2 regions of the Mesorhizobium sp. WSM4845 genome follow, and region 1 is predicted to be linked to the other one. Evidence: predicted binding sites of a transcription regulator. Region 1 holds the regulator's gene; the other holds the start of a gene.
The links. Region 1 encodes HrcA, which represses chaperone genes, less so after heat shock. Its sites were predicted from a motif close to GTTAGCACTCNCNNNNNGNGAGTGCTAAC; they were not measured.
Positions count from the first base shown of each region.

Region 1 (7,631 bases):
TTGATGTCGGCAGTGCCAATGGCAGTTATGTGAATGACGTGGCGCTCACAACCGCGCGTGTGCTGCACACCGGCGATCGCGTCCAGTTCGGCAGATCGATTTTTCTTTTCGACCAGGGCACGACTGCCCCCGATCCAGATTCGCAAGTGGCGAACACAAAAACTCAATGGGGCAACCCGGCAGCCCCCAAGAGCCGGCCGGCCACGCTGTTCGTTGCTGATTTGAAGGAGTTTACCGGAATTAGCGCCAGGCTGTCCCCGGAACAGGTGGCGGCCCTCCTGGCCGAGTGGTATATGGACTGCAATATGATCTTGAAGCACTACGGTGCCTCGATCGACAAATTCATCGGTGATTGTGTATTTGCTTATTGGCACGAGACGGCAGCGGATGTCTGTGTCGCTGCGGTTCAGGCTGCCCAGGCGCTCCGCGCTGCGGAAGACGCGGCCACGTCGCCAACCCGAGTACTGGTCAGGGAACAACAAGACATCGTACTCGACTGCCGCATTGGCCTTCATGTGGGTGAAGTTGCTATCGGCGCTATGGGCAAAGGCATCAACACCGCGCTGGGCGATGCCGTGAATTTGGCCTTTCGTATTGAGGGATTGACGCGAAAACTGGACAAGCCGCTGTTGGTCAGCGCCCAGTTCGTCGAGCACTGGCCTGAAGGTAGACAATATTTCAAGTCCTGCGGGTATCACGAGGTCAAAGGGCGCGCCGAGATGATCGAGGTATTCAGCCTAGAATAGGCGCGCCAGCAGGAGCATAGCTTTCTGCTGCCGCTTACCGGTTGTCGCCGGCTTCAACAGGGCTCGTGGTCGCTGGGCGACGCCAGATCGGCAACCTCTGCCGCACGTCACTCGCAAATTGTAATTGGATTGCGGCAGAAGCCGCTGCCCCGGCGAGCCCCGGCGGCCCGCGCTCTGACCCTGCACTCATCGCGGGTTTCTGCCCTGCAAACGCGAGCCGGCCTGCTCGCGCTCGGAGCAGCGGCGGCACGCTTCTGTTCCGTTGTCGGTCGTGGCCGGGTGTTCGGGTTGTTCGCATGGCGGGGTTCTTCTATCGACTTCGGCCGGGCAACCGCCGGACACACGCGAGCTGTGCTTCCTTCCAATTTCTTCAAAGCAATTGTTGTCGGTTTCGCCATGTCGATCTCAGCGCCGGAGTAGCGAGCGAAACGGCGCAACGCCTCCCGGGTTCTTCCACCCCAGATGCCGTCTGGGTTTCCCGGATTACACCCAACGCGGCCAAGCTCGCGCTGTATCCGCTTCGCCAACTCGTTCGGGGCATCTTCCTGGCTGGCGCCCGATTGATGATCTGCATTCTCCAACTGTTGAATTTGGAGTCTGGCGAGAGGCACAAACAGGCCGTCCGGGTACAGTTGAAGATAATCCTTTAACGCTCCGCTGCTTTTGGAGCCGCGGATTGAGGTCCACAACTCGATTTCCGTCAGGCTCGCATCTCGGCTGCTGTTGTTGGCTGGCGACACTGCCGTTGCGCCACGAGGAGGGGCAATGAAAATTTCCCTGCCAGGCAGCGATCCATACGTGAATGGTTCCTGCTTGCCGCCTGTCGCGGCCAGAACAGTGTCGCGAACCTTGCGGAACACGAATTGGATGTCTACCCCGGGTTCACCCAAATGCGCCAACAGCCCTGCAGTGTAGGGACTGTTCCGTCCCGCTCCATCGAAAGCGGTTGTACCTTCCTTCGCAGCGTACCCGACCAGGGTTCCGGCTGCCGGTTCAATCGCAGCCAGGCCTCTGCCGATGGAACGCGTTGCATTTGATCTTCGCATGGCCGTGATAAAAGGGTTGTCCCGGCAAGCATCAAGTAGAACCACCCGCACGCCGGAGACACGGGACAACGCGTTCATCACCAGATCCAGCGGGATTGCCTCAAACTCCACGTCGGAATCAGCGCTCAGGCTGACATCTGTAGGAACGAGAAAATTTCTATTCTCAACCTCAACCCCATGTCCCGCGAAGAAGATTATTGCGAAATCAGCACCTTCCGCCTCGCGACCGAACTCCTGCAGAGCTTTCCTGAACGCGGTATGGTCCAAGTCTATTTTGCGAGATACTTTGAATCCTACCTTTGAGAGCAAGGCCGCCATGTCAGCAGCGTCATTGTTCGGATTGGGAAGTCTTGCGACCCGTTGATAGCTCGAATTGCCGATCACCAGCGCAACACGTTTTTCAGCCCACGCCACCTCCAGCCCTCCGATCAGAGCAATGACAGCAAGCGCGATGTTGAAGAGGCGCATTTTAGCCCCGTGCTCTGCTTCAGCCGCATATTAGCGGCGCCCGACCGAAGCTTGACCAGTCAGGCCCACGCTTGCAAGTAATTATCGGCTGCGGATGGCAGTGGGATGGCCATTCGGCCAAGCAAGCCGAATTTCCAGCATCCTTGCGTGAGCCGACAAATTGTCTGGGACAGGCCAGCTCCTGGCCCAAGCTTTACCGCGCCAGATCCGCCACCACAGCGTCTAGCACGATCATGCCGGACGGCGTGGCGCGCAGGCGGGCATTGCCGATCGGCGCCACCAGCCCCTCGCCCTGCAGCATGGACAGCCGCGCCGTCGACAGGCCGCGGCCGGAAAACGCTTCATAGCGAGAGAGGTCGATGCCCTCGGCCAGCCTCAGCCCCATCAACAGGAACTCGTCGGCCTCTTCCGAGCGCGTCAGGATCTCGCCGCCGGTGACGCCATGGCCCTTGGCCTCGACCAGATTGGCCCAGGTTTCCGGCATTCTTTCGGCGATCGTCACCACGCGACGGCCGTTTTCGACGAAGCGGCCATGCGCGCCGGGACCGACGCCGACATATTCGCCATAGCGCCAATAGGTGAGATTGTGCCGGCTTTCGGCGCCTGATCTGGCGTGGTTCGAAATCTCATAGGCCGGCAGCCCATGCGCAGCGGTGATCTCCTGCGTCAGCGCATAGAGATCGGCGGCATGGTCATTGTCGGGAATAGCGAATTTCCTGGCCGCATGCAGCGCGTGGAACGGCGTGCCTTCCTCGATGGTCAACTGGTAGAGCGACAAATGGTCGGCGGCATGGCCGATCGCCTGCTCGAGCTCCGCCTGCCACGCTTCCGCTGTCTGGCCGGGCCGTGCGTAGATCAGATCGAGCGACAGCCGCGGGAAAATCTCACGCGCCAGGCCAATCGCGTGCAGCGCTTCATCGACATTGTGCAGCCGGCCGAGAAAGCGCAGATCCTTGTCGTTCAGCGCCTGCACGCCGAGCGACACCCGGTTGACGCCTGCCACCCGATAGCCGCGAAAGCGCTCGGCCTCGACCGAAGACGGGTTGGCTTCCAGCGTCACCTCGATGCCGGCAGGCACCGTCCAGTTCTTCGCCACCGCGTCCAGCACCGTCGCCACGGTTTGCGGCTTCATCAGCGATGGCGTGCCGCCGCCGAGAAAAATGCTGGTCACCTCGCGCGGTCCGGTGCGGTTGCGCATCGTCGCAAGCTCGGTCTCGAAGGCGCGCGCGAAACGCTCCTGGTCGACCGGCTGGTGGCGGACATGGCTGTTGAAGTCGCAATAGGGGCACTTGGCCGCGCAGAACGGCCAGTGCACGTAGACGCCGAAACCGGGGCTGCGGTCGAGCAGCATGGTCATTTCACCGCCGATCGCGCCAAATCCAGTCTGGCCTGCGCGAATTTCTGGAAGGCGCGAGCGCGATGCGACAATGCCGTCGGCTGGCCTGGCTTCCAGCCATGTTTCTCCTCTGCGGTCATCTCGCCAAAAGTCTTTTCGAAACCGTCCGGCACGAACACCGGGTCGTAGCCGAAGCCGAGTTCGCCACGCGGCGGCCATACCAGCGTGCCCTCGACCTCGCCGCGGAAAAATTCGGCCGCGCCGTCGGGAAAGGCCAGGCAGATGACGGCGACGAAGCTGCCCTTGCGCTGCGCAGGCGCAACCGCGCCGATTTCCTGCAACGCCACTTCGGCTCGCTGCATCGCCATGCCGAAGTCGCGGCTCCCGTCGGGCGCCTCGGCCCAGTTGGCGGTATAGACGCCGGGCGCTCCGCCCAGCGCATCGACACACAGGCCGGAATCGTCCGACAATGCCGGCAGGCCTGTCGCCTTGGCGGCGGCAAAGGCCTTGATATAGGCGTTCTCCTCGAAGGTGGTGCCGGTCTCGTCCGGCTCCGGCAGGCCATATTCCTTGGCCGACTTCGCTTCTATGCCGAACGGCGCCATCAGATCGGCGAATTCGCGCAATTTGCCGGCATTGTGGCTGGCGACAACGATCTCATGTCCATCAAGCGAATGCATCAGATGCCCCAAATTCTTGGTTCGGCGAATTCGATCGAATTGCCGGAGGGGTCGCGAACATAGATCGAGCGGCCACCCTGCGGCCATTCGAACTCGCTTTCGATGGCGATTTTCTTTCGCTCAAGATGCGCTCTCCAGCGCACGATCTCGTCCGCGCTCGCCGCAAAGCAGAGATGGCCGTCGCCGACCGTGCCGTGCGGCGGCACTTTCAGCCTGGCATCGGGCGCCGGCGGCACCTTGGTCGCCTCGGCGTTGAAGATGAGCAGCACGCCGTCCCCGCAGCGGAAGAAAAGATGCCTGCCGTCGACCTTGCCCAGCAGATCGAGCCCGAGCACATCGGTGTAGAATTTTTCCGCGGCATCGAGGTCGGTGACGTACAGCGCTGATTCGAGGATGGCAGAGGGTGTCACGAGGCACCCCCCTCTGGCCTGCCCTCTTTGCCAAAACTTGGCATCTCCCCCTCAAGGGGGGAGATTGGCAGCTTCAGCGCTTCCGCACATCCCACGCCGCCGACAGTTGGCGAAAGCCGATTGGATACCCGATCTCCCCCCTTGAGGGGGAGATGGCCGGCAGGCCAGAGGGGGGCGGACAAGCTCGGCATTTGCAGGACTACGCCACGGCCATCTGCTGCAGGCTGACCAGTCGCGCAATACCTTTCTTGGCCAATTCCATCAGCGCCGCAAATTGCTCTTCCGAGAAAGGCTCGCCCTCGGCCGTGCCTTGTATCTCGACAATGCCGCCCTTGCCGGTCATGACGAAATTGGCGTCGGTGCCGGCCGATGAATCCTCGAGATAGTCGAGGTCGATGACCGGCTGGCCGTCGTGGATGCCGCAGGAGATAGCCGCGACATGGTCCTTCAGCACCTTGGCGACGCTGGCCATCTGCCGGGCTTCCATCCAGCGCAGGCAGTCGTAAAGCGCCACCCAGCCGCCGGTGATCGAGGCGGTGCGCGTGCCGCCATCGGCCTGGATCACGTCGCAGTCGACGGTGATCTGCTGCTCGCCCAGCGCCTGCAGATCGACCACTGCGCGCAGCGAACGGCCGATCAGCCTCTGGATTTCCAGCGTGCGGCCGCCTTGCTTGCCAGCCGAAGCCTCGCGGCGCATGCGCTCGCCGGTCGAGCGCGGCAGCATGCCGTATTCCGCCGTCACCCAGCCCTTGCCGGAATTGCGCATCCAGCCCGGCACCTTTTCCTCGAGGCTGGCGGTGCACAGCACGTGGGTGTCGCCGAACTTCACCAGGCACGAGCCTTCCGCGTGCTTGGAGACGCCGCGCTCAAAGGAGATGGCTCGCATTTCGTCGAACTGGCGTTTGGAAGGGCGCATTCAGGCTTCTTTCTTGTCGTTTTAGGAGTCGTGGCCGGCTTGTAGCCGCACGCGACGAGAGGCGCAAAGGAAAATGGACCAGTTGCGCGGGCGAGGCCGATGTCTATATCCTTGGGCCGGAGGTATTTGGCTCGAATGACCAAGGCAGTCGATCCCGGTTCCCAGTCGGCGGCAGCGCTCCAATCCCCCGCGCTTCAATCGCCCGCCCTTCAATCGCTCGACATGCGCTCGCGCGACATCTTTCGGCGCATTGTCGATTCCTATCTGAAGGACGGCGAGCCGGTCGGCTCGCGCAGCCTGTCGCGTATCCTGCCGTCTTCGCTGTCGCCGGCCACCATCCGCAATGTGATGAGCGATCTCGAGCATCTCGGCCTGATCTACGCGCCGCATATCTCGGCCGGCCGATTGCCGACCCAGGCCGGCCTGCGCTTCTTCGTCGATGCCTTCATGGAGCTTGGTGATCTCTCCGACGAGGAGCGCCGCACCATCGAGGCGCAGGTACGCGCCTCCGGCTCTGGTGCGACGCTGGAGCACATGCTCACCGAGGCGAGCCAGATGCTGTCCGGCATGTCGCGCGGCGCCGGCCTCGTGCTTGCCGCCAAGAACGAGGTGGCGCTCAAGCATATCGAATTCATCCAGCTCGAGCCGAACAAGGCGCTGGCCGTGCTGGTGTCGCAGAACGGCGACGTCGAAAACCGCGTCGTCGACCTGCCCGCCGGCATCACCGTCTCGCAACTGCACGAAGCCTCGAATTTCCTCAACGCCCATATCCGCGGTCGCACGCTGGCCGAGGCGCGGGTCGAGATCGCCCGCATCAAGGAAGAAACCAGGGCCGCCCTCGACACGTTGTCGCAGGATTTGGTCGAGAAGGGCCTTGCTGTCTGGGCAGGCGCCGAGAGCGGCTTGCCGGCGCGTCTCATCGTGCGCGGTCGCGCCAATCTGCTGGAAAATGTCACCGCCCAGGCCGACATCGAGCTGCTGCGGCATTTGTTCGAGGATCTGGAGACGCAGGACGGGCTGATCCAGCTTCTCGACCTCGCCGAGGAAGGCTCCGGCGTGCGCATCTTCATCGGCTCGGAGAACAAGCTGTTTTCGCTGTCGGGCTCGTCGCTGGTCGTGGCGCCCTATCGCGACAAGGACGCCCGCGTCATCGGCGCGCTCGGCGTCATCGGCCCGACCCGGCTGAACTACGCACGCATCGTGCCGATGGTCGACTATACCGCGCAGCTTATTTCCCGCATGCTGCGATAATGCATGTCGCCCAAAAAACCGAAGCGCGTCGCACGGATCCTTCCAACGCGACATGCTTAAGGGAACCTCAAGGAGAAAAAAATGGCGCTGGAATCATTCAAGGCTCAGATCAGCCTGTTGCTCGAGCAGATGATCAACCAGCCCGAGGATCAGCATGAAGTGCAGGAGCAGTTGCGCGAAAAGCTGGGGGAGATGCGCGCCATGGGCCTGCCGCTGCCGGCCGATCTCGTCGCGCTGGAAAAGCGCCTCGACGACGATTTCTACGCCGCCGGGAACTGAGCCCGAAAGGTGCAAGGACGGCTAGCCGACCGGCGAGCATGAGGATCTCGTGACCGGCTTCGTCGTCTCCGGCGACGCGGTCTGGGCCGACCGGCAAGTGATGCGGTGCCCCGAGGGCGGCGGCGGTTGCATCTGGCCGTCACCTGCGGGCGAGGATGTATTCAGCATGCGACCCCGTCGGATATTTTCAAACGGCAGACTAGCTTGCGCGGCCGAAGGCTTTATCCTGCCTGGTCGAGACTTAGTTGCCTGACTCACTTGATTGCCTGACCCTTGCCCATCTGACCTCTTGGGAGCGAAACCAATGAACAAGCCCGCCACCACCGTGCCTGTGCCCGGCCGCGGCCGCATCTACAATTCGATCACCGAGACGATCGGCGACACGCCGCTGGTGCGGCTCGACAAGTTCGCGGGGGAAAAGGGCGTCGTCGCCAATCTGCTGGCCAAGCTCGAATTCTTCAACCCGATCGGCTCGGTCAAGGATCGCATCGGCGTCTCG
Region 1 is NZ_JBVVQA010000012.1:141,727-149,357, reverse strand. Features, by position in the region: gene AC0L2C_RS16190 (adenylate/guanylate cyclase domain-containing protein) at 1-746, shown strand, start outside; gene AC0L2C_RS16185 (caspase family protein) at 854-2,260, opposite strand; gene hemW (radical SAM family heme chaperone HemW) at 2,454-3,617, opposite strand; gene rdgB (RdgB/HAM1 family non-canonical purine NTP pyrophosphatase) at 3,614-4,276, opposite strand; gene AC0L2C_RS16170 (VOC family protein) at 4,276-4,686, opposite strand; gene rph (ribonuclease PH) at 4,886-5,602, opposite strand; gene hrcA (heat-inducible transcriptional repressor HrcA) at 5,738-6,853, shown strand; gene AC0L2C_RS16155 (hypothetical protein) at 6,935-7,132, shown strand; gene cysK (cysteine synthase A) at 7,437-7,631, shown strand, end outside.

Region 2 (7,631 bases), on a different contig from region 1:
CCGAAACGACATTGCCTTCCTCATCCAACGGCGGAGCAGGAGCGAAGCGACGTTGCGGAGACCCTAGAATCCATGCCGGGACAGTGGTCGAAGGAACGCGCCCGTGTAGAATGCGCACTTGCTAGTGATCAAGCTCCTTATCCGACACGTCACCTCTGACCATAATCGCCACGGTAACGAAAAAGGGCGACCTCTCGGCCGCCCTTTCCCTATCAGAAGGCTTATGGACTTCTTAGAAGTCCATGCCGCCCATGCCGCCCATGCCGCCGCCGCCCATGCCGCCTGGCATGCCGCCGCCAGCCGACTCCTTCTTCGGAGCCTCCGCGATCATGGCTTCGGTGGTGACCAGCAGGCCGGCGACCGAGGCCGCGTCCTGGAGTGCCGTGCGCACGACCTTGACCGGATCGACGATACCCATGGCGATCATGTCGCCATATTCGCCGGTCTGGGCGTTGAAGCCGAAGGTCGGGCCCTTGTTCTCGAGGATCTTGCCGGCAACGATCGATGCTTCCGCACCGGCGTTGGCCGCGATCTGACGGGCCGGAGCCTGCAGCGCGCGACGCACGATGGCGATGCCAGCGGTCTGGTCTGAGTTGGCGCCGACAGCCTTGATGCTCAGCGAAGCGCGCAGCAGTGCGACGCCGCCGCCGGGAACGATGCCTTCTTCGACGGCCGCACGGGTCGCGTTGAGGGCGTCATCGACGCGGTCCTTCTTTTCCTTGACTTCGATCTCGGTCGCACCGCCGACGCGGATGACGGCAACGCCGCCCGCCAGCTTGGCGAGACGTTCCTGCAGCTTCTCCTTGTCGTAGTCCGAGGTGGTCTCCTCGATCTGCTGCTTGATCTGGGCGACGCGGCCCTGGATCTCGGCCTTCTTGCCGGCACCATCGACGATGGTGGTGTTCTCCTTGGAGATAGACACCTTCTTGGCGCGGCCGAGCATGTTGAGGCCAACATTCTCGAGCTTGATGCCGAGGTCTTCGGAAATGACCTGGCCACCGGTGAGGATGGCGATGTCTTCCAGCATGGCCTTGCGGCGATCACCGAAGCCCGGCGCCTTGACTGCGGCGATCTTCAGGCCGCCACGCAGCTTGTTGACGACCAGCGTGGCCAGGGCCTCGCCTTCGACGTCTTCCGAAATGATGACCAGCGGCTTCGAGGTCTGCACGACAGCCTCGAGGATCGGCAGCATGGCCTGCAGGTTGGAGAGCTTCTTCTCGTGGAGAAGGATGTAGGCATCTTCCAGATCCGCAACCATCTTGTCGGCGTTGGTGACGAAGTAGGGCGAGAGATAGCCGCGGTCGAACTGCATGCCTTCGACGACTTCGAGTTCGGTCTCGGCGGTCTTGGCTTCCTCGACCGTGATGACGCCCTCGTTGCCGACCTTCTGCATCGCTTCGGCGATCATCGAGCCGACCGAAACATCGCCATTGCCGGCGATGGTGCCGACCTGGGCAACCTCTTCCGAGGTCTTGATCTTCTTGGCGTTCTTGATCAGCGTCGAGACGACGTCGCCAACCGCGAGGTCGATGCCGCGCTTCAGGTCCATCGGGTTCATGCCGGCGGCAACCGCCTTGTGGCCTTCCTGGACGATCGACTGCGCCAGAACGGTCGCGGTCGTGGTGCCGTCGCCGGCGATGTCGTTGGTCTTCGAAGCAACTTCGCGGACCATCTGCGCGCCCATGTTCTCGAACTTGTCTTCAAGCTCGATTTCCTTGGCGACGGTGACGCCGTCCTTGGTGATGCGCGGTGCGCCGAACGACTTGTCGATGACGACGTTGCGGCCCTTGGGGCCGAGCGTGACCTTCACTGCGTCGGCGAGGATGTTGACGCCGCGCAGCATGCGCTCACGGGCATCGCGAGAAAATTTTACGTCTTTGGCAGCCATTTTTAGCTCCTGGCAGGGGCTTGAATTGAGCCCTAGGATTAAGTGATGGTGAGGCCGATAATCAGCCGATGATGCCCATGATGTCGGATTCCTTCATGATCAGAAGGTCTTCGCCATTGAGCTTGACTTCGGTGCCCGACCACTTGCCGAACAGGATGCGATCGCCGGCCTTGACGTCCAGCGGGACGAGCTTGCCGGCTTCGTCGCGGGCGCCGGAGCCAACGGCGATGATCTCGCCTTCCTGCGGCTTTTCCTTCGCCGTGTCGGGGATGATGATCCCGCCGGCAGTCTTGGATTCGGATTCAACCCGGCGTACGACCACGCGGTCATGAAGCGGGCGGAACTTCGACTTTGCCATTTTTTATTCCTCGGTGAGAATGGTGAGAATAGTTCCTCCGTCCGGCGGCGCCGGACAAACCTATAAGCCCGGCGGCGCCGGACCTACGCTTAGCACTCACCAATGGCGAGTGCTAACGTGGCGGTGAGATAAGCCGGTGGCTGGCGAGAGTCAAGGCGCTGAGTGAGCTGATCGACAGCCGCAGCCTGCTTCGAACTGATACTTGACTGAGTCAACTAAATGGTTGATCTTGTGCGGGCAGGAGGATGCCATGACGATTCATCATCAACCCGGCAGGGAGCGGATCGATGCAGTGCGGGGCTTCAACCGCTTTTACACCCGCCAGATCGGGCTGCTCGACGAAGGGCTGCTGAAAAGCGCCTTCTCGCTGACCGAGGCTCGGGTGCTCTATGAACTGGCGCTTCGCGATGGCCTGACCGCCACCGATCTTGCGCGCGATCTCGGTCTCGACCCCGGCTATCTCAGCCGGTTGCTGAAAAAGTTCGAAGAGCGTGGCCTGGTCGAGCGCGTGGCGACGCAAGCCGATGCTCGGCGCTCGTCGATTGCGCTGACGCCGGCGGGAAGAGCGGCGTTCGCCCCGCTGAACCAGGGTTCGCACGATCAGGTCGCGGCCCTGCTCGACCGGCTTTCCGCACCGGAACAGGACCGGCTGGTCAAGGCGATGCAGACGGTGCAGCGCCTGCTGGGCGAGAGTGCAGAGCCCAAGGTCCCTTACATGCTGCGGTCTTTGCAGGTCGGCGACATCGGCTGGATCATCCATCGCCAGGGCCTGCTCTACGCGCAGGAATATGGCTGGGACGAAACTTATGAGGCGCTGGTCGCCGAAATCCTCGGCGCCTTCGTCAAATCCTACGATCCGAAATGGGAACGCAGCTGGATCGCCGAGCGGGAAGGGGAAGTCGTCGGCTCGGTCTTTCTCGTGCGCCAGTCGGACGCGGTGGCGAAGCTGCGCCTGCTCTATGTCGAACCCTCGGCGCGCGGTCTCGGCATCGGCAGGCGGCTGGTCGAGGAATGCACCGGCCTTGCCCGTGCCAAGGGCTACAAGAAATTGACGCTGTGGACCAACGACGTGCTCACCTCAGCGCGCCGCATCTACGAGGCGGCCGGGTTCAAGCTGGCCAATCAGGAACGCCACCACGCCTTCGGCAAGGATCTGGTCGGCCAGAACTGGAACCTGGAGTTGTAGCGTCTTTCCCCTCTCCCCTTGTGGGACAAGGGGAGAAGGCAAGATAAGGCGGAGCGCCGCGACACTAGTCTCCAACACAAGTTGAAAACTGGGCCATTCTCACCCTTTGACCGGTATCCAGATTTCCAGCCCGCCATTGCCGCTGCGCGGATCGAATTCGGGACCGTAGCGCTCGAATTCGGGCGCGTCGGCAATCTTGTGCCCGGAGGCCGGCAGCCATTTGTTCCAGATCGTGTTGACCGTGCGGCGGATGGTCGAGATGTGGTCACGATGGGCGAACACGGCGTATTCCTGCTCCGGCACGCGTACGCGCGAAAACTCCTTCGGCAGGTCCGAAAAGTCGGACACCTCGACGCCGGCGATATAGTCGAAATTGCCTGCATCGTCGCCGTTGACGCAGACGCCATAGGCGACGTCGCCGACCTCGCCTGCAATGTTGCCGATATAGGGGCCGAACCGCTGCCACTGCATCGGGATGCCGGCGCTGGTTTCGCAGCTGTAGCGCTCGCCGAGACCGGCGATGAGGAACGGCCGGCTGGTTTCGAAACGCGGCGGCTCGAGATTGGTGAGGAAGGACTGGTCCATCAGGATCGGCTCCACGAGATCGAGGTTTTTGAGTGAGCCTTGCGCGCGCACCAGTTCCGGCGTGGTGCCGAACTGGTCGCGGAAGGCGCGGGTGAAAGCCTCATGCGAGGCATAGCCGGCGTCGAGCGCGACCGAGAGAATGTCCGGTGCGCCGGCGGCGAGCCTGCGCGCCGCCTCGGTCAGGCGGCGAGAACGCAGGTAGCCCATCACCGAACGGCCTGTCGCCGCACCGAAAGCCCGCCTCACGTGAAAGCGCGACACGCCGCTGCTGTTGGCGACATCGTCGAGCGAGATGGCTTCCGGCAGATGGCTTTCGACGAACCACAGCGCTTTCTCGGTCGGGTTCATATGGCTCCTTGCTGTGGGACTGCGCATTGGCCAGGTCATGGTATCGCTTCCTGGTGGAGGCAGTTTGATCGAAATTGCGCACCGCGCAATGCGACGGTGGTCGGCAAGTCGAAGGCGTTGGGCGAAGCGCTTGACGGGAGCAGGCGTTGTCTTTTAAGTAGTAACGTTATTACATTACAAGATTCGGTATGCTCGTTCTGACAAGACCATTGCTCGCGGGGCACTCCGAACCCCGGAAACTTATTGCGCTGGGATTGGCGGAAAACTAGGGTGGCTGACTGATGGTCCCCAAGCCGAAAGGCGAGGGTGAAAAGGGAACACGGTGAGATCTTCGGATCGAGGCCGTGGCTGCCCCCGCAACTGTAAGCGGCGAGCAAAATCCGAAAATGCCACTGGCCGGCAAGGCTGGGAAGGCAGGATGGCGCAAGGACCCGCGAGCCAGGAGACCTGCCATCGCACGAGTTGACCGGACGGGGTGTGCCGGGAGGAGACGTGGACATCGGTCTTGTCGGCCGGTCCAGCTTCCTTCCGTCGCCATTGAGAAAGTGACGGTAAGTTGGACGCCTGCCAGCCTCTTCTTGAAGCGCGTGAACTGAGCGCCACGGCGAATGGCCAGCGCCTGGTCAGTGCGGTCAGCCTTTCGGTCGCGGCGGGAGACCGCCTCGCTATCATCGGTCCCAACGGCGCCGGCAAGACGACGCTGCTGCGCATGCTATGCGGCACGCTGCGTCCGAGCGCGGGAGATGTGAGATTTTCCGGACGCCGGCTGGAGACGTTTCCGGCCGCCGAGCGGGCGCTGCACATGGCAGTCGTCGGCCAGACCGATCAGCCCGATCCGCGGCTTGCCGTGATCGACTACGTCGGACTTGGGCGGGTCCCGCATGCCTGCTGGCGACGCAGGAGCGAGCAACGCGACATCGTCGTCGAAGCGCTTCGCAGAACCGGCCTGCTGCCGCTGCTCGGCCGCACGATCGGCTCGCTGTCGGGTGGTGAGCGGCAACGCGCCCAGCTGGCGCGCGCCATCGCCCAGGAGCCGAAAATCCTGTTCCTCGATGAACCGACCAATCATCTCGATCCGCGCGCCCGCAGCGAACTTCTCGAACTCGTATCGCAGCTTGGCATGACCGTCGTGGCGGTGCTGCATGATCTGTCGCTGGTCACGCCATTTGCCACCAGGGTCGCGGTGATGAACGAGGCCCGGCTGCAGGCACTCGCCGGTCCGCGCGAGGCGCTGACCAAGCAGTTGATCCGCGAGATTTTCGGCGTCGACGTGCTTCGGCTGCGCCATCCGACCGAAGACCGCGAACTCACGGTGTTCGAAGTCCCGAACCGTGCCTCTTCTGATCTAACCAAGGAGCAACATCCGTGAAACGCCTCGCACTGTCTTTTGCCTCTCTGCTGCTTGCCCAGACCGCCTTCGCTTTCCCGGTAACAGTCGACAGCTGCGGTACGCCGCTGACGTTCGACGCCGCGCCGAAGCGTGCCGTCATCCAGGATATGAACATGGCCGAGATGGCCTTCGCGCTGGGGCTGCAACCGTCGATCGTCGGCCTGACCGGCATCACCGGATGGTACAAGGTCGGTCCGGAATTCAAGGCCAAGCAGGGCGCGATCCCTGAACTTGCGCCGAAATACCCGGCGCTCGAAAACCTGGTCGCGGTCGAGCCCGATTTCTTCTTCGCCGGCTGGTATTACGGTATGAAGCCGGGCGGCGAGGTAACGCCAGATACGCTGGCGCCGCACGGCGTCAAGACGCTGGTGCTGACGGAAAGCTGCGTCCATCTCGACAACAACCGCCCCGCCGCCTCGATGGACCTGCTCTACGGCGACATCGAAAAGCTGGGCAGGATTTTCGGCAAGCAAGCCAAGGCGGAAAAACTCGTTTCAGGCTGGAAAGCGCAACTCGCCGATATCACGGCAAAGGCCGGCGACCGCGAGCGGACGCGGGTGTTTCTCTACGACTCCGGCGAAGACAAACCCTTCACATCAGGCAAGTTCGCGATCCCCAGCGCCATGATCGCCGCTGCCGGCGGCGACAACATCATGGCCGACATGCAGACGAACTGGGGCAACACGGACTGGGAAACGGTCGCTTCCCGCAATCCGCAGTTCCTGATCCTGCTCGACTACCAGGACGGCGGCGGTTACAGGAAACTGCTCGACTTCCTCAAAGTCCATCCGGCAATGAAGGAGACCGATGCGGTCAGGAGCGAGCGCTTCGTCGCGCTGCGCTATGCCGAGCTGACGCCCGGACCTGCTAACATCGAGGCGATCGGCAAGATCGCCAGCGCGATGCACCCGGAAGCCTTCTGAGCTTGCGCCACAGGGCGTTCGAATTGGCCATGGCAGCAGGAGCGGCAGCAATCGCCGCTCTTGCTCTGCTGTCGATCGCCTATGGATCGACAGTCATAGCGTTGAGCGACGTGATTGCTGCGCTCGGACATGCGGCCGGGCTGGACGGAGACCTCGTGCCCGGCTCAGTCGGCAATATCCCGGTCGCCAAGATCCCGGTTGCCAAGATTGTCGTCGATCTCAGGCTGCCGCGCACCATCATGGCGATCTGTGTCGGCGCAGGGCTGGGCGTCATCGGCGCGCTGCTGCAGACGGTAACCCGAAACGATCTCGCCGATCCATTCCTGTTCGGGCTGTCCTCCGGTGCCGCGGCCGGCGCTGTTTCCGTCATCACCATTTTTGGCGACCGTTTCGGCATCTGGACGTTGCCGGTTGCCGCCTTCACCGGCGGCATTTTGGCCGCCGGCATCGTGCTTTTGCTGGTTTCGCGGGTGAGGGGGCAAGGCCCCGAACGGCTGATACTGGCCGGGCTTGCCGTCTCGTTCATGTTCATCGCCCTGACCAACTATCTCGTCTTCGCCGGAGACCAGCGCGCCGCTCGCTCGGTTTTGTTCTGGACCATGGGCGGGCTCGGCCTAGCGCGATGGGACAATGTCGGGCTGGCTGCTCTTGGCGCGTGCACCATTCTTGCTTATGGCCTGTGGAACCATCGCAAGCTCGACGCCTTCCTGGCCGGCGAGAATGCTGCCGAAAGCCTCGGCGTGCCGGTTGTGCGGATGCGCAGGACGGCGTTTCTCGTCGCTGCCTTCTCGACGGCGATCCTGGTCTCGGTCGTAGGTGTCATCGGTTTCGTCGGGCTGATGATCCCGCATCTGTCCCGGCCCCTGGCCGGCCCGTTGCATCTGCGCCTGATTGCAAGCTGCGCCCTCTTCGGAGCGGTGCTGCTGCTAGCAAGTGACCTTCTGGCGCGCACG
Region 2 is NZ_JBVVQA010000017.1:95,637-103,267, forward strand. Features, by position in the region: gene groL (chaperonin GroEL) at 233-1,888, opposite strand; gene groES (co-chaperone GroES) at 1,950-2,246, opposite strand; gene AC0L2C_RS20035 (bifunctional helix-turn-helix transcriptional regulator/GNAT family N-acetyltransferase) at 2,497-3,432, shown strand; gene AC0L2C_RS20040 (AraC family transcriptional regulator) at 3,532-4,365, opposite strand; cobalamin riboswitch at 4,631-4,834, shown strand; gene AC0L2C_RS20045 (ABC transporter ATP-binding protein) at 4,922-5,734, shown strand; gene AC0L2C_RS20050 (ABC transporter substrate-binding protein) at 5,731-6,678, shown strand; gene AC0L2C_RS20055 (FecCD family ABC transporter permease) at 6,708-7,631, shown strand, end outside.
Region 2: groES (co-chaperone GroES) is a predicted target of HrcA. The motif match lies at 2,335-2,363, and genes of this name have one in related genera.